Linked DNA regions of Rhodopirellula baltica SH 1. Each later gene encodes a partner of the first gene's protein in a complex. Links are inferred from orthologs where the notes say so. Each region holds a gene or a part of one and is shown on either strand. Other genes may lie near its edges.

The links.
Region 2: the proteins of RB_RS06720 (region 1) and lpdA are in contact, whole or in part, in a crystal structure (PDB 1EBD), measured with the Geobacillus stearothermophilus proteins. The link is inferred for Rhodopirellula baltica SH 1 from one-to-one orthologs. Residues at the interface, in WP_033016211.1 of Geobacillus stearothermophilus: Ile130, Ala131, Met132, Pro133, Arg136, Arg140, Glu141, Asn155, Arg157; in WP_049624544.1 of Geobacillus stearothermophilus: Pro340, Ser341, Asp344, Tyr345, Arg403, Asp406, Val408, Glu431, Ala432, Gly433, Asp438.

The regions. Positions count from the first base shown.
Region 1 is NC_005027.1:1,765,080-1,769,530, reverse strand. Bases 620-3,535 are described here. They hold RB_RS06720 (2-oxo acid dehydrogenase subunit E2), read left to right. Parts: upstream 620-1,330; coding sequence 1,331-2,740; downstream 2,741-3,535. Other genes in these bases: RB_RS06715 (beta-agarase), read left to right, coding at 2,932-3,535; aceE (pyruvate dehydrogenase (acetyl-transferring), homodimeric type), read left to right, coding at 620-1,192. Also shown: more of aceE, read left to right, coding at 1-619; more of RB_RS06715, read left to right, coding at 3,536-4,451.
Region 2 is NC_005027.1:625,837-630,323, reverse strand. What follows is about bases 813-3,764. They hold lpdA (dihydrolipoyl dehydrogenase), read left to right. Parts: upstream 813-1,550; coding sequence 1,551-2,978; downstream 2,979-3,764. Other genes in these bases: RB_RS02450 (S9 family peptidase), read left to right, coding at 3,340-3,764; rpsD (30S ribosomal protein S4), read left to right, coding at 846-1,454. In the rest of the region: RB_RS02465 (Gfo/Idh/MocA family oxidoreductase), read left to right, coding at 1-537; more of RB_RS02450, read left to right, coding at 3,765-4,487. UniProt on the Escherichia coli protein: Lipoamide dehydrogenase is a component of the glycine cleavage system as well as of the alpha-ketoacid dehydrogenase complexes.

The sequences.
Region 1 (4,451 bases):
CAGCACGACGTTTGCCGCCGTGCAGATGTTGATCTCCATGTGTCGCGATAAATCCATCGGCAAATACGTGGTGCCCATCGTTCCGGATGAATCACGAACGTTCGGCATGGAAGGCATGTTCAAACAATTTGGCATCTACGCTCACGCGGGCCAACTTTACGAACCAACGGACTCTGACCAAGTCGCTTACTACAAGGAAGCTCAAGACGGGCAGATTCTGGAAGAAGGCATCACCGAATGCGGATCGATGTCCAGCTTCAATGCCGCTGGCACAGCTTACAGCTGTCACGGTGTGAACATGATTCCGTTCTACATCTACTACAGCATGTTTGGCTTCCAGCGGATCGGCGATTCGATTTGGGCCGCTGCTGACATGCGAGCCAAGGGTTTCCTTGTCGGTGGTACCGCCGGTCGCACGACGCTCAACGGCGAAGGCCTGCAACACCAAGACGGGCATAGCCTGCTCAACGCGATTGCGTTCCCCACCGTGCGTGCTTACGACCCAGCGTTTGCTTACGAAGTCACCGTGATCGTTCACGAAGGCTTGAAGCGGATGTACGAAGAGGGCGAGGAATGCCTGTACTACATCACCGCTGAAAACGAAGCATACGTTCAGCCGGAAATTCCTGAAGGATGCGAAGAAGGCATCATCAAGGGGATGTACAAATTCAATAGCCGCGAAGTGGACGGTGCCAAAGCACGCGTGCAATTGTTCGGCAGTGGTGCGATTCTCAATAGTGCGTTGAAGGCACAAGAGATCCTCGCTGAAAAGTACAACATCGCCAGCGACGTTTGGTCGGTGACCAGCTACACATTGCTTCGTCGCGACGCTCACTCCGTCGAACGTTGGAACCGTCTGCACCCAACCGAGACGCCCCGCAAGAGCTACCTCGAAGAAGTGCTCGAAGGAGTCGAAGGCCCATTCATCTCGGCCAGCGACTACGTGCGTGCTCTCGGCGAACAGCTCACGCCTTGGATCCCGGGCGACTACTACGTCCTGGGCACCGACGGCATGGGCCGAAGCGAAACTCGCGAAGCACTGCGTCGCCACTTCGAAGTCGATGCGGAATCGATCACCATCGCTGCTTTGGGTCGTCTGGCGAAAGCCGGAACGTTCGAAGCCGCCGACGTGGCACAAGCGATCAAAGATCTGGATTACGATCCCGATAAAGTCGATCCTTACTTCGCCTAATTTTGGTCGCAAAAACGCGAACGTCGTTCGCGACGCATTGCCTGGATTTCAATCGTCCCCGAAACACCGGGGACTTGGCCGCAATCGAACGACCGAGCGTCTCAACCTTCTCCAATCACACTCTGACATATCTTTCCCATGACTGAAGTCAAACTCCCCGAACTCGGCGACGGCATCGAATCTGGCGATGTCCTTGAAATTTTCGTTTCCGTCGGCGATGTGATCACCGCCGGACAAGACATCGTGGAAATGGAAACGGACAAAGCAACCGTTCCCGTGCCGAGCGACGTGGGTGGCAAAGTCACCAAGATTTCAGTTGGCGAAGGTGACACGGTGCCAATCGGTGGCGTGTTGATCGAAGTTGAAGCTGCCGCTGGAGCCGAATCTGCTCCTGCACCGGCCGCTCCAGCAGAACCAGAAAAGAAACCCGAACCCAAACCAGAACCTCAGGCGGAAGCACCTGCTCCCGAGCCCGCCGCTCCTCCTGCTGCAAAACCAGCCGCACCGGCGGCACCGCCCGTCGCTCAACCCGTGGCAACTCCCGCCGCCCGAACTCCCGCGGTCGCGGACGAACCCGATGCTCCCGTTGACGGCGGTGGATCGATCCCAGCCGGCCCTGCGATTCGCCGCTTCGCTCGCGAAACGGGTGTGAACTTGGCCAGCGTCACCGGAACCGGTGCCGGCGGACGTATCACTCGCGATGATGTTCTAGCTGTCGTGCGATCGGCCAGCCAAAAGGCCGCCGCTCCGGCTGCGAAACCAGCCCCATCGGCTGGCACGGCTGCACCACGAACCAACGTCACATCGGGCGATCTGCCGGGAACTCCCGACACGGATGACTACGGTCCGATTCGCGTCGAACGCATGAGCAAGATTCGCAAAACGATCTCGGCTCAAATGCACCTTTCATGGTCCACCGTTCCCCGCGTGACCAACTTCGACGATGCCGACATCACCGATCTCGAACGACTTCGTCAGAGCAGCAAAGACGACTACGCTGCCCAAGGCCTCAAGCTGACCACGATGCCGTTCTTGGTCAAAGCCGTCGCGACTGCTCTTCGTCATCACCCATCGCTCAACGCGGTAATCGACTCCGAAAACCAACAAGTGATCTACAAGGATTACGTTAACATTGGCATCGCGGTGGACACCGATAACGGTTTGGTTGTCCCCGTCATGCACAACGCTGACCAAATGGGCATTCCCGACACCGCCCGCAACATCGCCGAAATGGCCGGCAAAGTTCGCGGCGGCAAGTTCGGCGTCAATGACCTTCGTGGTGGATCGTTCACGATCAGCAACCTGGGCGCGATCGGTGGCCAATACAGCACACCAATCGTGAACGTTCCCGAAGTCGCCATCTTGCTGGTCGGCCGTTCACGAAAGCTGCCTGTCGTCATGCCCGACGATTCGATCCAACCTCGTTTAATGATGCCGCTGAGCCTTTCGTACGACCACCGTTTGGTCGACGGAGGAACCGCAGCTCGTTTCCTCAACGATGTGATCGGATACCTGCAGGCACCAAGTCGTCTGTTGCTGGCTCTCTGAGCCTGACGCAATCGAGACAAATCATTCAAAGGCCGAGTCAAACCGATTCGGCCTTTTTTCGTTTGAACACGAGACTTTCAATCTCACATCACCAATCCGAACTGAGAACAAGTCCATACATTGGACAAAGGAACACCTCGTGACAATCATTGACGGTTCCCCATCCCATCGTCACTGGATTCAGCACACTGATGAAACAGATTCATTTCGCTGCCCTCGTCTGCCTTTCCTTCTTTCCTGTCTTCGCGTCCGCTCAGGCTCCGACGGCCCCCAACCTATTGAGCGATGAAGGACTCGCCCGCCAAGAGGCCCATGCGTATTTGTTCGACGAGTTTTCGAAGGACAAAGAATCGACTTATCGGGGCGAAGGTGAAAACCGAAACCTGGTCGAGCTGGTGCTCTCCAATGAAACCCTTCAACTCAGCGGAGACGTTTCAATCGAGTTGCCGGCCGGAAGCCAACGGGTCGCTTCGCTGTTCAAGTACATCATCCTTCGTGGTGAAAACCTGAATCATCTTGGCGGCATCGAGGTCGCTCCCTATTCCGGCGGCGGAACGGTCGAACGCAGCACTCAAGAACCCAAGCTGTATCGTTTTAAATTGCCCGCGATGCCTGTACCCAGCGAGAAAATGCCGCCGATCCGCATTCGCACCCGTTGCGCTGATGGCAAGACCGCAACCGTCACGCAGATCGCCTTCAACTCACAAGGCAAACTGCCGGTGAAGTTCGACGACATCCCTTATCGAACTCTGGGCGCCGACCGACCACGCGTTCCGGTCAACGTGCGTGTCGACCTGCAACACGAACTTTCCATCGCCGGCCACGTCGACTTGGAACGCCAGAAGTTCTTTCGCTATTATGCCGCACCGGGGACTTCCGACCCCAGCTTTGAACGATGGGCAAGCGAACGCAACTTCTCCCCGGGCCGGCAAATATTCAAGCTCGATCCTGCTTTGGTCGTTGGCTATGGTCCCGGCGAAAAGCTAAAGGAAGATCCCAACAACAAAGGAGCCGCTGACCTCACGTTTTTTGATCGCCACGATTCGTCGCCACCGAAGACGATTCCCGAGTTCGAAGCGACCGACTATGCAATGTGCTTGAACGACTACCCCGAATTCATGTCAGTGGAACATGTCGGACGGGGAACACCTTTGATCGAGCACTTTGGCGACGCAGCGAACTTAGCCGCCGCTCACATCGCAGATCAACAACGTGATGGCGGACGAACCGCGAAATGGTGGGAAGTTAAAAACGAGTCCACAATAAAAGCCGAGTGGGATTACCACTATCAAAAGGAACATGATTCTTGGGCTTTGCTCGCCGAATTTCATAATGCGGTCGCCGAGGCCGTGCACGCGAAAACTCCTTCGGTCAACGTCGGTGGCCCGACCTCCGCTTGGATGCAATTGCACGTCAACCAATTTGGCCTGTATCGCGACCAAACCCGGTTCATGGATCTCACTCGTGATCACCTGGACTTTTACTCACGCCACTTCTACGAGGACATGGGCTCGCTCGGTGCATGGGAACGTCGCGACAAAGGTTACTCGGGCTACTTGCTCGGTCGTCTCGAAGCCACGCTCGACATGTTGCAAGCACACATGGAAGAGACCGACAACGTCAAACCCATCCTGATCACCGAGTGTGGTTCACTTCAAGCTGGACGCGGTGCGGCCGACTATTGGTTGCGTCTGCGATCTTTCAGTGCATT
Region 2 (4,487 bases), 1.1 Mb from region 1 along the record:
TTCAATTGGAACTCGTTCTTCAACGGCGAAGCCTCGCTGCCCAACGGCTACAACACCGCGACGAGCTTCAACATCGAGCTGACCTTTGACAGCGGATCAAAAATGGTCGTCACCAACCATTACAAACGAGAAGCTGAGAACATCGATTTCCCCAACGGGATCCTGTTCGAAGGCGACAAGGGTCGAATCTTCGTCAACCGCGGCAAGCTGACTGGTGCTCCGGTCGACAACTTGACCGAAGAAGACAACGCCAAGCTCGACGCGAAAATCGCTGAGCTTCGCAAAGGAAAAGCGGCGATGAGCCACATGGCCAACTTTTTTGCCTGCATTGAAGACGGCGGTCAGCCGATCTCAGACGTGTGGTCGCACCACCGCACGATGACGTCCTGTCACCTGTGCAACATTGCGTTGATGTTGGGCCGAGAATTGAAATGGGACCCGAAAGCCGAGCGATTTGTCGACGACGAGCAAGCCAATGGGCTGATGAGTCGCAAGTCGCGGGAAGGATTTTCAGCCGAAACCCACGCGGCGAGCTGAAATCCGGTCGATTCTGTGATCGATTGACTTTCATTCCTCTTGTCAAAACGGGGCCCAACGACGACACTTGCGGCCCCGTTTTCAAAATTTTGGCGTGAACACGTGAGTCCAATGGTGGACGACACGAAGGAACACGCCGCAATTCCCCGCTGCACGTCGCACTTGCAGCCTCGTTCTTGAACGAGGATTCGCTCGCGAAACGGGTCACTGAATTGGATCGCACACGGAATTTCCGTTGAGCAATCGCGTTTCAGGGACCGGTTTGGAGTCGATCAGACGCGACGTTTAGCACAACCGTGAAAGTCACGATGGCACGTTACACAGGACCAAAAGCCCGCATCAACCGCCGCCTCGGCACGATGCTTTACGAAACAGCCGGCGCAGCCCGTGCGATGGACCGTCGTCCGCAACCACCAGGGATGCACACTCGCGGTCGTCGCCCGAGTAACTACGGTGCGGCTTTGATGGAAAAGCAAAAGATCAAACACTACTACGGTTTGGGCGAACGCCAACTCCGTCGTTACTTTGAAAACGTTGGCCGTAAATCGGGCAACACCGGGGAATTGTTGTTGCTGATGTGCGAACGCCGTTTGGACAACGTTGTCCGCCGCGTTGGTTTCACCAAGACTCGCCCACAAGCTCGTCAGGGCATCACCCACGGTCACTTCCGCGTCAACGGCGTGAAGGTCACCAAGCCCGGTTACATGCTTCGCGCTGGCGACCTGATCGAAGTTCGCGGCCGCGAAAACTTGAAGAACCTGTACCGTGGTGTGATCGCCAACTCGCCACCAGACGGACTGGATTGGGTCTCGTTCGACAGCGAAACGCTGCGTGCGACCGTCCTTTCGCTGCCAGGCGCGGTTGACATCAGCCTGCCCGTCGACGCTAACAGCGTCGTCGAATTCTTGTCTCGCTAACGCGGGTCAACAACGGATTGCAACTCATCGGCCGCGTGTTCTTCACGCGGCCGTTTCCTTTCCCGAATCGTCTCTTTTTTTGCTCTGGTTTCAATCATGCACGCTCCGGTTGTCGTTCTCGGTGGTGGCCCCGGTGGATACGCGGCGGCTTTCTTGGCAGCTGACGAAGGAATGGAAGTCACAATCGTCGAAGCAGAACCTCGCCTCGGCGGGACCTGCCTGATCCGTGGCTGCATCCCCAGCAAGGCTCTTCTTCACGTCGCCAAGGTCATCAGCGAAGTCGAAGAACTGAAATCAGAGTGGGGCATCGAGTACTCGGGCGAACCCAAGATCGACGTCGACGTCGTCCGGGCTCGCAAAGACAAAGTCATCGACAACCTGACCGGCGGACTCGGCGGACTGGCCAAACGTCGCAACGTCACCGTCATCCAAGCTCGCGGTTCCTTCGTCAGCTCCAACGAACTGAAGCTCGAAGGCGACCATGAGTCGATCCCAGAAGGCGGCAAGCTAACTTTCGACAAATGCATCGTCGCAACAGGCAGCATCCCCGCGATGCCGCCCGCCTTTGACATCGGCAGCGACCGAGTCATGGACAGCACCGGTGCACTGGCACTCAAAGACATCCCGGAAACCTTGCTCGTCGTCGGTGGCGGCTACATCGGTTTGGAAATGGGAACCGTCTACGCTCACTTGGGTTCCAAGGTCAGCGTGGTTGAACTTGGCGAAGGCTTGCTGCCGGGGGCCGATCGCGACCTCGTCAAACCATTGGCCAAGAAGATCGACAAGATGTGCGACGGCCGAGTGTTCCTGAACACCAAAGTCGGCTCGCTAGCCGAAGACGGTGACAAGGTTGTGGTCAGCTTTGAAGGCCCCAGCAAGTTTGGCACCGAATCCTATGACCGAGTCCTGATCAGCATCGGCCGCCGTCCCGTCACCCGTGGACTGGGTCTGGAAAACACCAAGGTCGAAGTCAACGAACGAGGCTTCATCGTTTGCGACGAACAACAACGCACGGCCGACCCAAACATTTTGGCCATCGGTGACGTCGCCGGCGACCCAATGCTGGCTCACAAAGCCACCCACGAAGGCCGCGTCGCCGCGGAAGTCTTGGCCGGCAAAAATGTTGCCTTCGACAAAGCAGCCATCCCAGCCGTCGTGTTCACCGATCCCGAAATCGCCTGGGCCGGCCTGACCGAAGGCGAAGCCAAAGCAGCCGGCCGAAAGGTCGACGTCGAAGTCTACCCTTGGGCGGCCAGCGGTCGTGCTCAAGCCATCGGCGTGACGAACGGACTGACCAAATGGCTGGTCGATCCAGAAACCCACCGCGTGCTCGGTTGCGGCATTGTTGGAACCGGTGCTGGTGAATTGATCGCCGAAGCGGTCCTGGCAATCGAAATGGGCTGCGAAGTGACCGACATCACCGAGTCCGTTCACCCCCACCCAACGCTCAGCGAAACGTTGATGAACGCCGGCGAAGTCCACTTCGGAACCGCGACCGAGATCTACAAGCCGAAACGGAAGTAGGTCGCGGAGAGAGGAAAGTGGCTCAGGACCACAGGGCCACAGGTGGTGCCAAACATGCCACCACCAATTGCCAATTTGCATTGTTCAATTTGCAATTTGCAATCTCCCCTCCAGCCCCCGCTCGCAATCCTTTGAAACAAGCACCGGCCACGTTCTCCATGGCCGCACGACAAACCGTCCAACCGATACGGCGCGTCGCGCCGTTCACCTTCGGTGGTGATTGCTGGCTTGGTTTCTTCCGCTGCTTCGGATTCTTGGCGTCCTGGTGGAAACGCTTGGCCTGGCGAGCCAAAATGCGTGCTCCGCTTTCCGCTCACCATGGTGCCGCATGCTTGCTTGCCGACGTTTTCTTTTGGTCTCAATGGCTCTGACCCTTGGCATATTCAGCCAACTTTCCACCACGACCACACCCGCGCTTGCCAATTCCAACGAAACGTCGAAGGCACCACCGACGCCGCCAAAAACCGATCCGGCGGTCCTTTCGCTCCGCCGCCTGTTCAAGACATCCGACTTCCGATCCAAATCGCGCACGCTGACCTGGGACAATAACGAAGACATCCTGTGGGAACGCCAGTCCGGGAAAGAAGGACCGGCACTGAACCAGCTTTCTGTTCCCGATCTCGAATCCACCACCATCGTCCCTCGTGAAACCTTCTTATTACCAGCGACAGAAGCCGAGGTTGACGGCGACGCAGAATCAGCGGACTCGGAATCCGAAGAGGCCAGTCCCAAGCCGATCGAGGTCAGCCAATGGACGATTTCCGCCGACGGACGTTACTTGCTCGTGTACAACAACACCCGTCGAGTTTGGCGGCAACACACACGCGGCGATTATTGGTTGCGTGACCTCAGCGATGATTCACCAGAAGCAACATGGCGAAAGATTGGCGGCGAAGACGCTCCCGACGCCAAAACCATGTTCGCGACCTTTGCTCCTGATGGGCAATCGATCGCCTTCGTGCGTGACAACGACTTGTACCTAGAGGACTGCGAAACAGGTGATCTGCAAATGGTCGCTGGCTCGGACGACCCCAAATTAATCAGCGGAACATTTGACTGGGTTTACGAAGAGGAGCTCGGCCTGCGAAATGGATTTCGATTCAGCCCCAACAGTCAAAAGCTGGCGTTCTGGCAACTGGACAGCAACGGTGTTCCGATCCAAACGATGATCGACAACACGTCCGAGCGATACGCAAAAGCGATTGAGTTCGCTTACCCCAAAGTCGGCCAAACGAACTCCGCCGCCAAGGTCGGCGTCTGGGACCGAACCAGCAAAAAAACGGTGTGGTTGGATCTGCCCGGTGATCCACGTGAAAATTACATCGCCGCGGTTGATTGGTTGCCCAGCGAGTTCACACACGCCAACGAGCGATTGCTGATTCAGCAACTCAATCGAAAACAGAATCAGAATCACGTCTACCTCTGCGATGTCGAAACCGGTCATTGCGTCAACATTCACACGGAAGTCAGCGACGCTTGGGTGCGGCATCTTCGTGAACTGCACTGGTT